One region of the Proteiniborus sp. DW1 genome, then DNA from elsewhere that is predicted to be linked to it. Evidence: riboswitches for the same ligand, from Rfam matches in the RefSeq annotation. Region 1 holds a riboswitch; the other holds the start of a gene.
The links. Region 1 has a riboswitch for FMN ahead of ribD (bifunctional diaminohydroxyphosphoribosylaminopyrimidine deaminase/5-amino-6-(5-phosphoribosylamino)uracil reductase RibD). Riboswitches for the same ligand answer to the same signal wherever they lie in the genome.
Positions count from the first base shown of each region.

Region 1 (7,972 bases):
CATGGTAAAAAAGTAAGGGAACCTAGTTTTCATTTTTCAGAGGGACTGGCTTATATAGAATATAGTACAGGAGAGCCCTATACTGATAGTTTTAGGAGATTTACAGGGTATGTCGATAAAGATTTTAATGAAGTAATAGACTTAAGAGAAGCAATTGAGGGAATTGAGTTCGAGGACCATTCTGCATATGTAGAAAGTGGAGAAGGAGGTTTAAAATCTTATAATTTAAATAATTATAATATTGAACATTTTTTCTCAGAGGGATTGGCTCGTTTTAAAATAGGGTTGGTGTCTAAAGAGGGCGGAAGTATTACTTGTTATCAGTTCGGTTATATTAATAAGGATGGAGAAGTAATGATTAGTCCTAACTATATAAATGCTGGCAATTTTTCCGAAGGTTTAGCCTTTGTAAACAAGGGATATTATAGGGCAAATGTGACTTATAATATTACATATCCAGATGGTACTTTTGTAGCAAAGAGGATAGAAAACTATGTAGAAAATGATTTAGGATATATTGATAAGCAGGGCAATGTGGTAATTGATTTGCCTAAGGAAATAGTATTTGCGGGAGATTTCAATGAAGGGATGGCACCAGTTGCTATCAAAAAAGGTGATGCTTATCTATGGGGATTTATTAACAGAGAAGGTAAACAAGTCATACCAACAGAATTTACTAATGTCTATCCCTTTAGTGAAGGCTATGCTAGGGTAGATTTAGCCGATGGCACCTGTAAGTTTATAGATAAGAATGGAAATTACTTAAGAATAAGAAAAGGAATTAACTAAAAAAGAACTACAGTCTTATCAAGGAATTCAATTAGGAGGTAAGGTAACTAATAACCTACACAAACCCGGCAATTGGGCTGTGGTGGAACAGATGACTCAAGTCCGTCAAATATATTATCTTCTTCTAGTTGCTGTACAATGAAACGAGGAGCTCAAAGAGAATATCTGCACTTGATTCAGATAAATTCTATTAAATCGCCATTTTCAGAAAAAACCTGAGTAAACTACCTGCTAAGTGGGTAGTTTTGATTTTTACGTAATCGATATATACCTAATATTGCTAATATGTTTTGAGATAGGACACACTCAAACAGTATTCATTCTATCTGTTTGTGTCATGTTTATGTCGGAATACTGCTTGTAATGAAATTACTGAAGAAGCAGATGTAAGTCTTATGTCAAGAAATCTTTATTTTATTCTTTTAAGGTATGTATCAACCGATTTAAACTTTAGTAAATTGGGAAAGTTGGTAGATTAGGTTAATTAATTGAATTTGGTATGGAAAAGATATATTATATATACATAAACATTATACGTACTAAGCAAATTGATGCGTAATATGGTAAGAATTATTAGAAAGAGTTCCGCTAAAAAGGAGAAAGGAGATAGATTATGATATTTTTGTGTTATCCGAAATGTACCACCTGTCAGAAGGCTAAGAAATGGTTGAAGGCAAATGAAGTTGCCTTTGAAGAAAGGCATATCAAAGAAAACAATCCTTCAATAGAAGAGTTGAAGAGTTGGCATAAAACAAGTGGCTTGGCATTGAAGAAGTTCTTCAATACTAGCGGACAGCTATATAGAGAACTGAAGCTGAAGGATAAGCTTCCTACTATGAGTGAGGATGAACAGTATAATCTATTGGCATCAGACGGTATGCTTGTAAAGCGTCCTATCCTTATTGGTGATGACTTTGTGCTGGTAGGTTTTAAGGAAACTGATTGGAAGACTGCCCTTGATATTGAATGACAAACCCTACCTGCTTTATAGGAAGCGGGTTTTTGTGGCTTTTTGTCAATAGTTGGGGTGGGATTTTCTTAATCTTGTCCCATTACTAATCTTAGCCTTAATTTAATATAAAGATGGATTTAGATAAAGTTATCCATTCTCCTTTAGTATAGCCTAGTTCCTGCTTTTAGTATCTTGTGAACTGTATCCTTAAAATTATATTCTTTAGGTAAATAACTATCAAAATATTAGTGAAACACATGGATATCAAAAGACCAGAGCAGCGAACAAGGTTTTAGCCTGTATTATGGAAATGGATGCCTGTAAAATTTTATTCGATGTTGGAGTAGTGACTTGTTTTTTGTAAAATCATTTGTTTCATGTAGTTAAATAACAATCTAAAATAAAGGAGCTAAGATTATGAGCGAAAATTGCAATAAAAGCTGTAACAGTTGTTCAGAGGCCTGTGCTGACAGAAAGGAAAAGAAAAATGATTTTTCTGAGAAGCCACATAAAATGAGCAGTATCAAAGTGGTGGAAGCGTACCTACAAGGTTAATTAAAGCTTAAAGTTCTATTTGTTATGTGAATCTGCAAAGAGATGGAACTATTTAAGTTTGATTTATTGACATATTTATATTATTGTGTTAAAGTTTAACATGTAAAAACTGAATAAATAAATCTTCAGGGCAGGGTGTAATTCCCTACCGGCGGTATAGCCCGCGAGCCGTAAGGTTGATTCGGTGAAATTCCGAAGCCGACAGTATAGTCTGGATGGGAGAAGATACTTTTAAGTAATTTGAGCTATAAGCTTATGTTTTATCATAATACTTATAATCAAGACAATTTTTAGAGGCTTTATACCCTGGGATTTATCTCAGGGTTTTTTGATTATCCAATACTGGAGTGATGTCTTAATATGGAATACATGAAAAGAGCATTAGAACTGGCAAAGAGAGGAATAGGGTATACAAATCCAAATCCATTGGTAGGAGCAGTTATAGTAAAAGAAGGTAGAATTATTGGTGAAGGCTATCATAAGGCTTATGGTCATCATCATGCAGAGATTAATGCGTTTTTTAACGCTACTGAGGATGTTAAAGGTGCAACTATGTATGTTACTTTAGAACCTTGCTCTCATTATGGAAAAACTCCGCCTTGTGCTAAAGCAATCGTTGAGAAAGGAATAAAGAAAGTAGTTATAGGGCTAAAGGACCCTAATCCTATAGTAGCCGGAAAAGGTATCCAAATTTTAGAGGAAGCTGGTATAGAAGTGATTGTAGGAGTTCTTGAGGATGAAGTGAAAAGATTAAATGAAATATTTCTTAAATATATAACTACAAAGAAACCCTTCGTAATAATGAAAACTGCAATGACCCTTGATGGTAAAATTGCTACCTATACAAATGAATCTAAGTGGATTACTGGAGAGCTTTCTAGGAAATATGTTCATGAATTAAGGCATAGGGTATCTGGAATTATGGTTGGCATAGGTACAGTGCTTGCAGATGACCCATATTTGACAACTAGATTAGATGATAGAAAAGGCTGTGACCCCATAAGAATAATTGTAGACAGCAGTGGAAGAATTCCCCTTGAAGCAAAGGTATTAAACCTTGAATCAAATGCAGTGACTATCATAGCAGTTTCTAGTAAAGCTGATAAGGGAAAGGTAAAGATGCTTAAAGAAAAGGGGGCTGAAGTCATTATAGTGCCTTCCAAAAATGGAGGAGTTGACTTGACTTTTCTTATGAAGGAGCTAGGAGAGAGAAAGATTGATAGCATTTTATTAGAAGGGGGAAGCCAACTTAATTATAGTGCCTTAGAGGAAGGAATAGTTGATAAGATAAATGCATTTATTGCTCCGAAAATTATTGGAGGAAATACTGCAAAAACTCCAGTTGGTGGGCTGGGAAAAGCACATATGAAAGACGCAATAAACCTTGAAAATATGGATATTCACCGTTTTGGGCAAGACATAATGATAGAAGCATACATTAGAAAGGAGGGTTAAAAAAATGTTTACAGGATTGGTAGAAGAGATTGGAATAGTTGAATCTGTGGTGAAATCTACAAAATCCTCAAGAATAACAATCAAAGCAAGAAAAGTTCTAAAAGGGATAAAGCTAGGAGACAGCATATGCACTAATGGAGTATGTCTCACTGTAACCTCTTTTGACAGCAACAGGTTTAGTGTAGACGTAATGGCAGAAACAATAAGGAGGAGTAATTTGGGGCATTTCTTACCTGGAGATGAAGTTAATCTTGAAAGAGCCTTAAGGTTAGGGGATAGCTTAGGTGGACATATTGTTAGTGGGCATATTGATGGAATGGGGACCATTGAAAATTTTCAACAGGAAGATAATGCAGTATGGATTACAGTTGCAACTTCTCCTGAAATATTAAAATATATTGTGCCAAAAGGTTCAATTGCAATAGACGGAGTAAGTCTTACTGTAGCATATGTAGATGATTTTGCATTTAAAGTTTCTATCATTCCTCACACTAAGGATATGACTACTCTATTAAGCAAGAAGATTGGAGATAAGGTCAACTTAGAATGTGACATGATAGGTAAATATATTGAAAAGCTTATTGAAGCAAAAGAGCAGGTAGTAGTTAATAAAGGAATAGATCTTAAATTTTTAACTGAACATGGGTTTGCATAAAGAAAATGGGGGATGAGAATGAATATGTTTGATACAATAGAGGAAGCAATAGAAGATATAAGGCTAGGTAAGATGATAGTCGTAGTAGACGACGAAGATAGGGAAAATGAGGGAGATCTTTTAATGGCTGCAGAAAAGGTAACACCAGAAGCTATCAATTTTATGGCAAAATACGGTAGAGGGCTTATATGCTTACCTATTATAAGAGAGCGATTAGAAGAATTAAATATTCTATCAATGGTGGAACGAAATACAGATTCACATCAGACTGCATTCACTGTATCAATTGATGCTATTGAGACAACAACAGGAATATCAGCCTATGAGAGAGCAGCTACTGTACTTAAGGTTCTTGACCTTAATGCAAGAGAGTCAGATTTTAGAAAACCTGGACATATGTTTCCTTTGGAAGCTAAAGAAGGCGGCGTCTTAAAAAGGGCAGGACATACAGAAGCAGCGGTAGATTTGGCTAAGCTGGCAGGTTTGTATCCTGCGGGTGTTATTTGTGAAATAATGAATGAAGACGGAACCATGGCTAGGATTCCACAGCTTATGGAGTTTGTAAAAAAACATAATTTAAAGATAGTTACTATAGCAGATCTTATTGCATATAGGAGGAAGCATGAGACTCATATAAAAAGAGTGGCTCAATCAAAGTTGCCTACAAAATACGGTGAATTCAAAATGGTAGGATACGTAAATATCTTAAATGGAGAACATCATGTAGCTCTTATAAAGGGGGAAGTTTCAGGTGGTGAAACAATTCTTCTAAGAGTACATTCAGAATGTCTTACGGGGGATGCCTTTAGTTCTTTAAGATGTGACTGTGGAGAACAGCTTGCAGCTGCAATGAAGAAGATAGAAGAAGAGGGGAAAGGAATTCTTCTATACATGAGACAGGAAGGCAGGGGTATAGGGCTTATTAATAAGATTAAAGCTTATGCACTGCAGGATCAAGGTATGGATACAGTTGAAGCTAACATAGCTTTAGGGTTTCCAGCAGATTTAAGAGATTATGGAATTGGAGCTCAGATTCTTGCAGATTTAGGTGTTAAAAAAGTAAGACTTATGACCAATAATCCAAAGAAAATAGCTGGTCTTACTGGATATGGAATAGAGATTGTAGGCAGAGAGCCTATACAGATGACTCACAATGAAAAAAATGAATATTATCTAAAGACAAAGAAGCAAAAATTAGGCCATATTCTTAATTTTAAAAATAAATGATAACTTAAAGAATGGAGGAATTAAAATGAAAATCGTTGAAGGAAATTTAATAGCCCAAGGGTTAAGGTTTAGTATCATAGTAGGAAGATTTAATGAATTCATTGGAGGTAAACTTTTAGAAGGAGCAATAGATGCATTAAAGAGGCATGGTGTCCAGGAAAGTGAAATAGAGATAGCTTGGGTTCCAGGTGCTTTTGAAATTCCATTGACAGCTAAGAAAATGGTTAAGTCAAATAAATATGATGCTGTTATTTGCCTCGGTGCTGTTATAAGAGGTTCTACACCTCACTTTGAATATGTATCAGCAGAAGTAGCAAAGGGAATAGCAAGTGTATCTCTTGAAACTGAAGTTCCAGTAATATTTGGAGTTCTTACTACTGATACACTTGAGCAGGCAATAGAGAGAGCTGGGACAAAGGTTGGTAACAAGGGATATGATGCAGCTGTTACAGCTATTGAAATGGTAAACTTACTTAGGCAATTTTAATAGTATGTCAAATTTGCTTCCATTTAACAAGATAAAGATTATTTTTTTGATTATGATGGTACTATTCATAATAGCATAAAGGTATATGGACCTGCCTTTAGAAAAATAGCAAAGCATGAAATTTTGAAAGATATAAAAGGCAAATATATTGAAGAAATGGCTAAAAAACAACTTGAAAATATAAATATTTTTCTAGATACATAATAACCAAGAAAAGTATTGTCGATACATATATTTAATGGAGGGGTTAGGAGTATAAACTCTAAAGCGCCTCTTTCTTTTTGCTTATTAATATCAAACTTTTGCTATAACTCATGTGGAGATGGTAGTACTGATGTCTAGAAAATAATATCTGAAAAACCTTATGGTGATATATTTCAGCAGGAAGCCAGTTAAAAGGCACAAATCGAACATTATACAAATTTACATTGAAAGCAATCTCCAATGGAAGTTAGTCGAAAATATACTTGACAGACACAGATATTTGTGTGATAATAATCAGTGACAAGTAAATGTATTGAATTTTCTAAATTCTTGAGTGAAAGGAGATTGCTATGGAGCCAAAATTATCGTCAGACCTCTTGCGGGGTCATACGGACACCATAGTCCTAGGCGTTTTGATGAATAATGATTGTTATGGCTTGGAAATTTACAATCGAATTTTAGCTCGCACGGGTGAGCAGTACGAGTTGAAGGTGGATACATTGTATTCCAGCTATAAGCGGCTGGAAAAAGGCGGGTATATTACATCGTATTGGGGCAACGAAACGCAGGGTGCGCGGCGCAAATACTATAGTATTACAGACAAAGGACGTGAGCTGTATCGGCAAAACCTATTGAACTGGGAGTTTACATTAAAAATCTTAAATAAATTGTTAAAGGAGGAAAAGTAATGAACACGAGTAAGTATATCGATTCGCTGTTTTCCGACTATCAGGAGACTTTGGAGCTTACAGACTTCAAGGAAGAACTCAAAAGCTTTCTAGACGAGAGGATAAAGAGTCTTATTAAGAGCGGACTGGATGAAAAGGATGCTTTTGAAAAGGCAACGAGTGAACTTGGAGATATATCAGTAGTGGCAGATGAATTCAGTTGCAAGAAAAAACAGGAGATACTCAGTGAGATGTATTTGAAAACCAGACATTATATGTCGACATGTAGAATCATTCTTTATGTCCTATGTGGTGCTATTCTCTGTTTTGGGGCGATTGTTGCTGCCCTCTCGGGATTCTTTAGCGGCGACATTAATGCGTCATTAGGCTCGTTGCTCATTTTCGGAGTTATTCCAATTCTCGGCTTTTTGTTTCTTGGGCTTACGCAAGAAACTGCTGTGCATGAAGCAATGGGTTGGAAGCGGGCGTTTCTGTATGTGCTTTCAGCAGGTGTTTTCATGTTTGGCGTGATTGTGTTCATAATAACATATTTTGAAGACAGCGCGGGACTACCATACGCGATTGCTACACTTATCCCGTTTATCCTGCCCAGCTTGGCACTCGGTACATTTCTTGTGCTGACTGAAAAGGATAGGAGCAAACCGTGGGTGATTCAACAGCGCGAGAAATATATGAAATATTCATTTGAGTGCTTCGGCAATCCGGCACAGGAAAAGCGGTTTGGTCTGTTTTCCAGTGCACTTTGGATCGCGGCGATAGCGGCGTTTATCCTGTTGACAATTCTTTTTGGCCTTAAATTTTCATGGTTGGCGATTGTTGCGGCACTCATCGGGCAGATGCTTGTCCTGGCCACGTTTACAAAATCTAAATGAAATGGCTTTTACAAAACAATTCAGTATGGAGGAATCAGGTAATGAAGGTAAAAAAACTGAGATATTGGCTACCCTTGTCTCACTTGT
Region 1 is NZ_FMDO01000056.1:68,606-76,577, reverse strand. It holds gene DW1_RS13815 (WG repeat-containing protein) at 1-789, shown strand, start outside; gene DW1_RS13810 (arsenate reductase family protein) at 1,403-1,759, shown strand; partial or broken gene DW1_RS15345 (ATP-binding protein) at 2,159-2,275, shown strand; FMN riboswitch at 2,414-2,527, shown strand; gene ribD (bifunctional diaminohydroxyphosphoribosylaminopyrimidine deaminase/5-amino-6-(5-phosphoribosylamino)uracil reductase RibD) at 2,666-3,751, shown strand; gene DW1_RS13800 (riboflavin synthase) at 3,756-4,406, shown strand; gene DW1_RS13795 (bifunctional 3,4-dihydroxy-2-butanone-4-phosphate synthase/GTP cyclohydrolase II) at 4,425-5,633, shown strand; gene ribE (6,7-dimethyl-8-ribityllumazine synthase) at 5,659-6,120, shown strand; gene DW1_RS13785 (PadR family transcriptional regulator) at 6,675-7,013, shown strand; gene DW1_RS13780 (permease prefix domain 1-containing protein) at 7,013-7,885, shown strand.

Region 2 (7,972 bases), on a different contig from region 1:
GCAAATATAGCCTTTTCTCCTAATGCTTCTGAAAATACATCTCTATAAACAAGAGTTCCATCTCCTACAAGGACTATTTTTTCTGGTCTTTCTTTTAATATATCTATAAGTTCTTTAACCTCTAAAGCTGCTTGCTCTTTGATTATATGTAAATTCCCATTAGTCCATTTATATATTCCTGTAAATACTCTATCCCTTCTAGCATCCATTATAGGAACTACTATTCCTTCACAATATGGTAAATTAAAGGCAAGTGCATCAAGTGTAGGTACTCCTATTACTTTTTTGTTTACTGATTGGGCTAGTCCATTTACTGTAGCTACTCCTATTCTTAGTCCAGTAAATGAGCCTGGTCCCTTTGCAACTGCAAATATATCTATGTCTTCAGGTTTTAAACTTAAGCTACTAAGTACTTCTTTTATCATAGGCATTATTTTCTGTGAATGAGTTAGCTTATGATTGAGAGTGTACTCCACTAATAGCCTATCGTCATCTATTATTGCACATGTTGCAGACACGCTGGATGTATCTATGGCTAAAACTTTCATTTTTTCAGCTCCTTTATCTATCAATAATCGTATTATATTTTCTCTGAAAGTAATTTAATGATATTTATATATTTTTCTCCATTTCCATATATAATTATCTCTCTATTATCTATATTATCTTTTTTATTGATTTCAATATTCAGTCTTTCCTTAGGGAGTATTTCTTTAATTATGTCTGCCCATTCTATAATAGATACTCCATCTGAATAAAAGTACTCTTCATATCCTAAATCATACATTTCATCTACATCGTTAATTCTGTAGACGTCAAAATGATATAACGGGCATCTGCCCTGGTATTCATTTATTATAGTAAATGTAGGGCTGGTTACATAGTCATCTACATCTAAGCCTTTTGCTATAGACTGAGTCATAGTAGTCTTACCTGCACCTAAATCACCTGTCATGCATATTACTTCGCCACCTGTTAGAAGTTTACCAAGTATGTAGCCGACTTTTTCTGTTTCTGTTATGTTATTTATATTTATTTTAAGCAATTGCTTCATCCTTCCTTTTTATCTAATAAAAACTTCTATGAAACTCTAATAAACTGAGGAAGTCTTATTGAAACCCATTTTGCAAAAAGTTAATAATAAAGGAAATTTAAGACTTTCCTATGGGTTACAAAACTATTATATCCAGTTTAAGATGGATATACAAGTATATAAAAAAATCACCCTGTATCTGCAGGATGATTAAAGACTACTAAAATATTAATTATCTGTGTAATATTGGTGATACTCTTTTATATAGTGGTATTGTTATAAGCGATACCATAACTCCTTTTACGAAATTAAAAGGTAATATACCGCACAATATAAAACTTTTATAGTCTGTGACAAATCTGTTTACCTGTGCCCCCATCTCTACGTATTTGTCTACTGATACTCCAAATAACTTTGCATAGAAAGGTATAAGGAAATAATAGTTTAGAACTGAAGCTACAAGTGTCATAGCTATGGTTGCAACTATCATACCTGATATAGCACTCTTAAATGATTTATACTTTTGATAAATAAATCCTGCAACAAAAACGAATATACTTCCTACAAAAAAGTTTGCAAGTTCTCCTACTGCTGCTGTTGTAGTACCTTCAATTGCTAAATTTAAAATATTCTTAATTAACTCAATAACTACTCCTGCTATTGGACCTAATGCAAATGCACCTATTAATGCTGGAATATCACTTAAGTCTACCTTTAAAAAAGGTGGTGTAAACCATAAAGGCATTTCAAAGTACATTATTAAAAATGCTAAAACTGATAGTACTGCTGTTTTTACCATTGTCCTTGTGTTAATTTGTCCTTTTACCATTAACATTATACCATCCCTCCAAATCATAATTTTCCTTCAGAGCAATTGGTATTCACAGTCAGCAACACAAATTTATTCGATCAACTACCCTCCATAAATTTGGTGCTCGGTGCGTTTGACCTACCTACGATTCTTTCGGAAAAGCATCCGAAACAATCGGGTTAAGTCATAAAAAAGCCCTGAAGAATAACATCAGGGCTTGATAAGCTAATCTATATCCGTTAATCACTGTCAGCTTCGAAAAAATTCGAAATACATTATGTAAATGGATATTAGCAAAACCTTCTCTCATCCAGACTTTACTGTCGGTCTTGGAATCTCACCAAGTCAACTGCATTAGCAGCTCGCGGACTATACCGCCGGTCGGGAATTACACCCTGCCCTGAAGATTTTAATATTATATTTTTAACAATTTAATTATCTCATAATAGTATTATATTGTCAATAATGATTAGAAAACTAACTTCTCCAAAAATCTTTTGTTTTCTACTCCACCATCCCTTTAGTTTTCGTTCAATTTCTACACAATACAAAAAGCAGAGAAACTTCTCCGCTTTTTTCGTCATAATCTATTTTATTCTCTTTCCATCAATAAATACAGAATGAGTCTTACAGCCTAAATCTGTTAATGGATTTCCATCAAATATTACTATATCTGCATCTTTGCCTACTTCTATGCTTCCAACTCTATCTTGTATTCCTAATATTTCAGCTGGATTGATTGTAATGGCTTTGAATGCTTCCATTTCATCTAATCCTGCTCTAACTGCTAAACCTGCACAGATTGGAAGGTACTGTAGTGGTATTACAGGTGAATCTGTCATTATGGCTATTTTAACTCCTGCATCATGTAGCACCTTAGGAGTATCAAATGTAAGGTTTCTAAGTTCAAATTTTGACCTGTCAGAAAGAGTAGGTCCTACTATAGCTGGTTTCCCTTCATTTGCAAGATGAGTAGCTATTAAATGTCCTTCTGTACAGTGTTCTAGAGTAATATCTATATCAAATTCCTTTGCTATTCTTATAGCTGTAAATATGTCATCAGCTCTATGAGCATGAGCTTTTAGTGGAAGTTCCTTTCTAATAACCTTTGCCATTGCTTCCATTTTCATATCAAATTCCGGAGCTTTGGACGGGTCATCCTTTGATTTTTCCAGTTTCTCTACATATCTTTTAGCCTTAGAAAGTGTATCTCTAAGTATGGCAGCAGTAGCCATCCTAGTAACTGGAGATTTCTTTTGGCCATCGTATACTCTTTTCGGATTTTCTCCAAAGGCAATTTTCATAGCCAATGGTTCTTTTACTATCATATCATCTATTCTATCTCCATAAGTCTTTATAGCAACAAACTGTCCTCCTACTACATTTGCACTACCTGGACCTGTAGCTACACATGTAACTCCACCTTCTCTAGCTTCTTTAAATGTAACATCCATTGGATTTATTCCATCTATGGCTCTTAGGTGTGGTGTAACTGGATCAACAAATTCATTTCCATCACTACCTTCAAATCCTATTCCATCTTCCCACATTCCTAAATGGCAATGTGCATCTATAAAGCCTGGTGTAACTAATCTACCTTCTACATCAATTATCTCTGCATCAAGTGGAGCAACTATATCCCTGCCTACCTCTTTTATCTTTCCATCCTCTACTAAAATACTCCCATTTTCTATTACTCCGTTTTCCGTCATTGTATAGATTCTGGCATTCTTAATTAATAGCATCAAAATTCCCCCTTGTTAATATATTGAACTATAGTTAAACAGTAGCTAAAGATAGTTAAACAATAATAAACTATCGCTAAACTATTGTTACACTAGTCTTATAAAACAAAATAAATGTTTTCATGTAAGTCCCTAGGATAAATGAATTCCCCGTTACAGCTTATAATATATTTTTAATAGCTTGGGCTAATTCCTCCATAGTAATTGGCTTTCTCAATATTAGATCTATGCTGTTATGGTCTTCCTTTTTTAATCTTTCAGGCCAACCAGTTAGTATCATAAATTTAATATTAGAATATTTTTCTTTTACTTGTTGGCTCAAGCTTATACCATTCAACTCAGGCATAGCTAAATCACATACAATTATATCATATTTTTTTTGTAATAACCTATGTATTACTTTTGTGCTTTCAGTTTCTATATCAGCATGTAGGCCAATAGTTTTTAACATCTCCACCACCGTATTTCCAACCTGTGGTATATCGTCTACAACTAGAATATTAACTTCTTTGTCTAAGTTTAGGTTGATGTCAGTATCTGAATCAAATGATATAAGAGCATCTTCCTTTTCTATGTATTTATTAAAGTATAATTTAAATGTGGAACCTTTACCTATCTCACTTTTAAGCTTGATATTTCCCTCATGGGCATTTATGATGTCTCTTACAATACTAAGACCTAAACCTGTACCATTTACCCCCTTAGTACTATAAAAAGGTTCGAAAATTTGTTCTCTGACCTCATCCGAAATACCTGGGCCTGTGTCACTTATTTCAATTACTACTTTATCATCTTCATCATAAGTCTTAATAGTAAGAGTACCACCCTGTTCCATTGCATCCATAGCATTTGATAATAAGTTTATAATTACTTCTCTTATTTCATGCTCTACGCAATATATTTTGCTATTAGATTTAAGCTCCTTAATTATAATAAGATTATTACCATGTGTTTCATAGAAGTGCTTCCACCTAGGTCTAGCCATCTCTATTCCACTTTCAACTATTAGGTTTATAAGATGCACTTCTTTGCTTCTACCTAATTGCTTACGATTAAAGCTTTGTATTCTTTCCACTATCCTCTTCCCGTCAATAGCTGACTTATATATTATATCAATAAATGTTCTTATATCTTCGCTTAGTTCTCGTGTTAGTACAATTTGAGAAAATCCTAGGATTGTAGTCAATAAATTATTAAAATCATGGGCTATTCCCCCTGCTAATTCTCCTAAAACTTTGAGCTTTTCTGTTCTAATGATATTGTTTTGATATTCCCTATATATCTTTTGTTTGTGTAATAGTACCCAAAGAGTATTTCCTATAGTCTCTAGAAGTGGTACATACTCTAGAATATTATCTTTTTCTTTACGCAAAAATAATAGCATTAATATAGTTGAAAAAACATCGTTAAATCCTATAGGCACAATTATCATAGTCTCAAATCCATATTTTTTACTTATATACTTTTGATATGGAGTACTAAGATCTTCTTTTGATACTATTGAAACCTCTTTTTTCATGGAATCTCTTATGGAGTCTCTCACTAAAATATTTTCAAATCTATAGTTTATTACTTCTTCTAAAAAACCATCTGGTAGATTGCACTGTATTTCAACATTTCTTATTGTTTTATCAATTTCAGTGTAGCTGACTACATATCCATAATCTATCTGGAGCATCTCCATAATTTTTTTCAATGCTGTATCTAACACCTCTTCATTGCTCTGCCTATATGCTACATCTAGAATTAGCTCGTTTATAAACTCCAATCTCTCATTTATTTTATGTAATTGAATTCTATCCACTTTTCTATCCTCCATATTTCTCCTAGAGTATAACTATAGTATCTTAACAATCATTCCAGACATAGCGGAATTTCTCCAAGAGAGATAAATTAGCTTAACTTAGCATGATAGATTGTTTCTAGCAATATAATGCCTAGACTTCCTTCATGCTGAGGGATATTCTTCCCTTTTCAATGTCCACATCAAGTATCCTTACATTTACAATGTCTCCTACTGAGACTACTTCCATTGGGTTCTTTACAAACTTATTAGATAAATGAGAAATATGGACTAAACCGTCTTGCTTAACTCCTATATCTACAAATGCTCCAAAATCTACTACATTTCTTACCGTTCCTGTCAGTATCATATCGGGTTTTAAGTCTTCTATCTTTAATACATCAGTCCTAAAGATTGGCTTTGGCATATCTTCTCTAGGGTCCCTGCCTGGCTTTTTTAATTCTTTAACAATATCTCTCAGGGTCGGAACTCCTATTTGAAGTTCTTCAGCAAGCCTTATAATATTTTTTTCATTTATCATTGAGTCTATTTCCTTAAATTTTCCTGTTTTAATATCATCTTTAGAGAATCCCAATTTTTCAATAAGCTTAAATGCTACATCATAGGATTCTGGGTGAACAGCTGTATTATCAAGAGGATTATCCCCATCAGATATTCTTAAAAAACCTGCACATTGTACAAATGTAGCATCTCCTAGCCTTTTTACTTTCAGAAGTTCTTTTCTATTGGTGAATTTACCCATTTCTTCTCTATAACTAACTATATTCTTTGCAACACTTGATGTAATACCTGAAACATAGCTAAGCAGTGATACAGAAGCCGTATTTAAATCAACTCCTACACTATTTACACAGTCTTCCACAACGCCTTTTAGAGTTTCATCTAGTTTTCCTTGATTCAAATCATGCTGGTATTGTCCCACACCAACACTTTTGGGGTCAATTTTTACTAACTCCGCAAGAGGGTCTTGAAGTCTTTTGCCTATGGAAATAGCTCCCCTTATAGATACATTTATATCAGGATATTCTTCATTTGCTATCTTAGATGCAGAATATACAGATGCTCCTGCTTCGCTAACTATAGTATAATACACCTTTCTGTCAAGGTCCCTCAGCATATCTGCTACTATGGTCTCTGATTCTCTAGAAGCAGTGCCATTCCCAATAGCGATAATATCTACATTATATTTTTTGATAAGGTCTATTAACTCCTTTTTAGTTTCTTCTACTTTATTCTGAGGTTCTGTCGGATAAACAGTTGTATAATCTAAAAGCTTACCTGTTTCATCTACTATTGCAATTTTACATCCAGTTCTGTATGCAGGGTCAAAGCCCATAACAACCTTACCTTTTACAGGTGGTTGCATTAGTAGAGGCTTTAGGTTGATTCCAAATACCTTAATAGCCTGCTCCTCTGCTCTTTCAGTAAGTGTATTTCTTATTTCTCTTTCAATAGAAGGTGAAATAAGCCTTTTATATCCATCTTCAATACCTGAAATCAAGTACTGTGTTGTTATTGCTTTTTCATTGGTCAATACCTTTGACTTTAATATATCTATTATTTCATCATCTGGACTGTCTATCTTAACTCTTAAAAACTTTTCTTTTTCGCCTCTGTTTATTGCTAATATCCTATGATTTGCAATTGCTTTAACAGGTTCCTTATAGTCATAATACATTTCATATACAGAGTCAGTCTTCTCATCTGACGCAGTTGTGACAACTATTCCTTTGTCAAAAACTATTTTTCTAATTATATCTCTGAACTCAGCATTATCAGATATTATTTCTGCTATTATATCCATAGCACCTTGGAAAGCCTCTTCTATGGTATTTACTTCTTTTTCTGAATCTATGTATGGAGATCCTATTTCATCTAGGCTTCCTTGATTAATGGTTTGAGATAATATAATATCAGCTAGAGGTTCTAAACCCTTTTCCTTAGCGATTATTGCTCTTGTCCTTCTCTTTGGTCTATATGGTCTATATAAATCATCTATTCTCTGAAGTGTTTCAGCAGATAATATTTCCTTTTTCAATTCATCTGTTAGTTTTCCTTGCTCTTCTATTAGACGAATTACTTCATTTTGTCTGCTTTCAAGATTCCTTAAATATGTAAGTCTTTCGAACAAGTCTCTTAATACAACATCACTTAATTCACCTGTTTGCTCTTTTCTATACCTTGCTATAAAAGGTATTGTATTTCCCTCATCTATAAGCTTTACTGTGTTCTCCACTTGAAATTTTTTTAACTTAAACTCCTCAGCTAATCTTAAAATTAAATCCAAAATTTCTCTCTCCTTTTTTCAAATATCTTAATTACTGTATTTATTAGAGCCTGTTCATCCTATTCATAAAGTGTCAAATCAAGGATTCAATATATTAATATACTGAATCCTTTGTATTTTAGTTTATTTTAAAGCCTTTTATCATTTCATTTAAGCTATCTGTCATTTTGTTAAGATCTTCTATGGCTTGGTTGACTTGATGAATAGCTGATTGCTGTTCTTCTGTACTTGCCATTATAGTCTGGGTACCTGCTGCTGTCTGCTGTGATACTGCACTTACCAAAGCTATAGA
Region 2 is NZ_FMDO01000007.1:74,720-82,691, reverse strand. It holds gene tsaB (tRNA (adenosine(37)-N6)-threonylcarbamoyltransferase complex dimerization subunit type 1 TsaB) at 1-548, opposite strand, end outside; gene tsaE (tRNA (adenosine(37)-N6)-threonylcarbamoyltransferase complex ATPase subunit type 1 TsaE) at 581-1,045, opposite strand; gene DW1_RS01725 (ECF transporter S component) at 1,266-1,868, opposite strand; FMN riboswitch at 2,139-2,256, opposite strand; gene DW1_RS01720 (amidohydrolase) at 2,432-3,589, opposite strand; gene DW1_RS01715 (ATP-binding protein) at 3,750-5,393, opposite strand; gene DW1_RS01710 (Tex family protein) at 5,527-7,683, opposite strand; gene DW1_RS01705 (methyl-accepting chemotaxis protein) at 7,799-7,972, opposite strand, start outside.
Region 2: linked by a shared signal. The riboswitch ahead of DW1_RS01725 (ECF transporter S component) and the one ahead of ribD (bifunctional diaminohydroxyphosphoribosylaminopyrimidine deaminase/5-amino-6-(5-phosphoribosylamino)uracil reductase RibD) in region 1 are both predicted to bind FMN.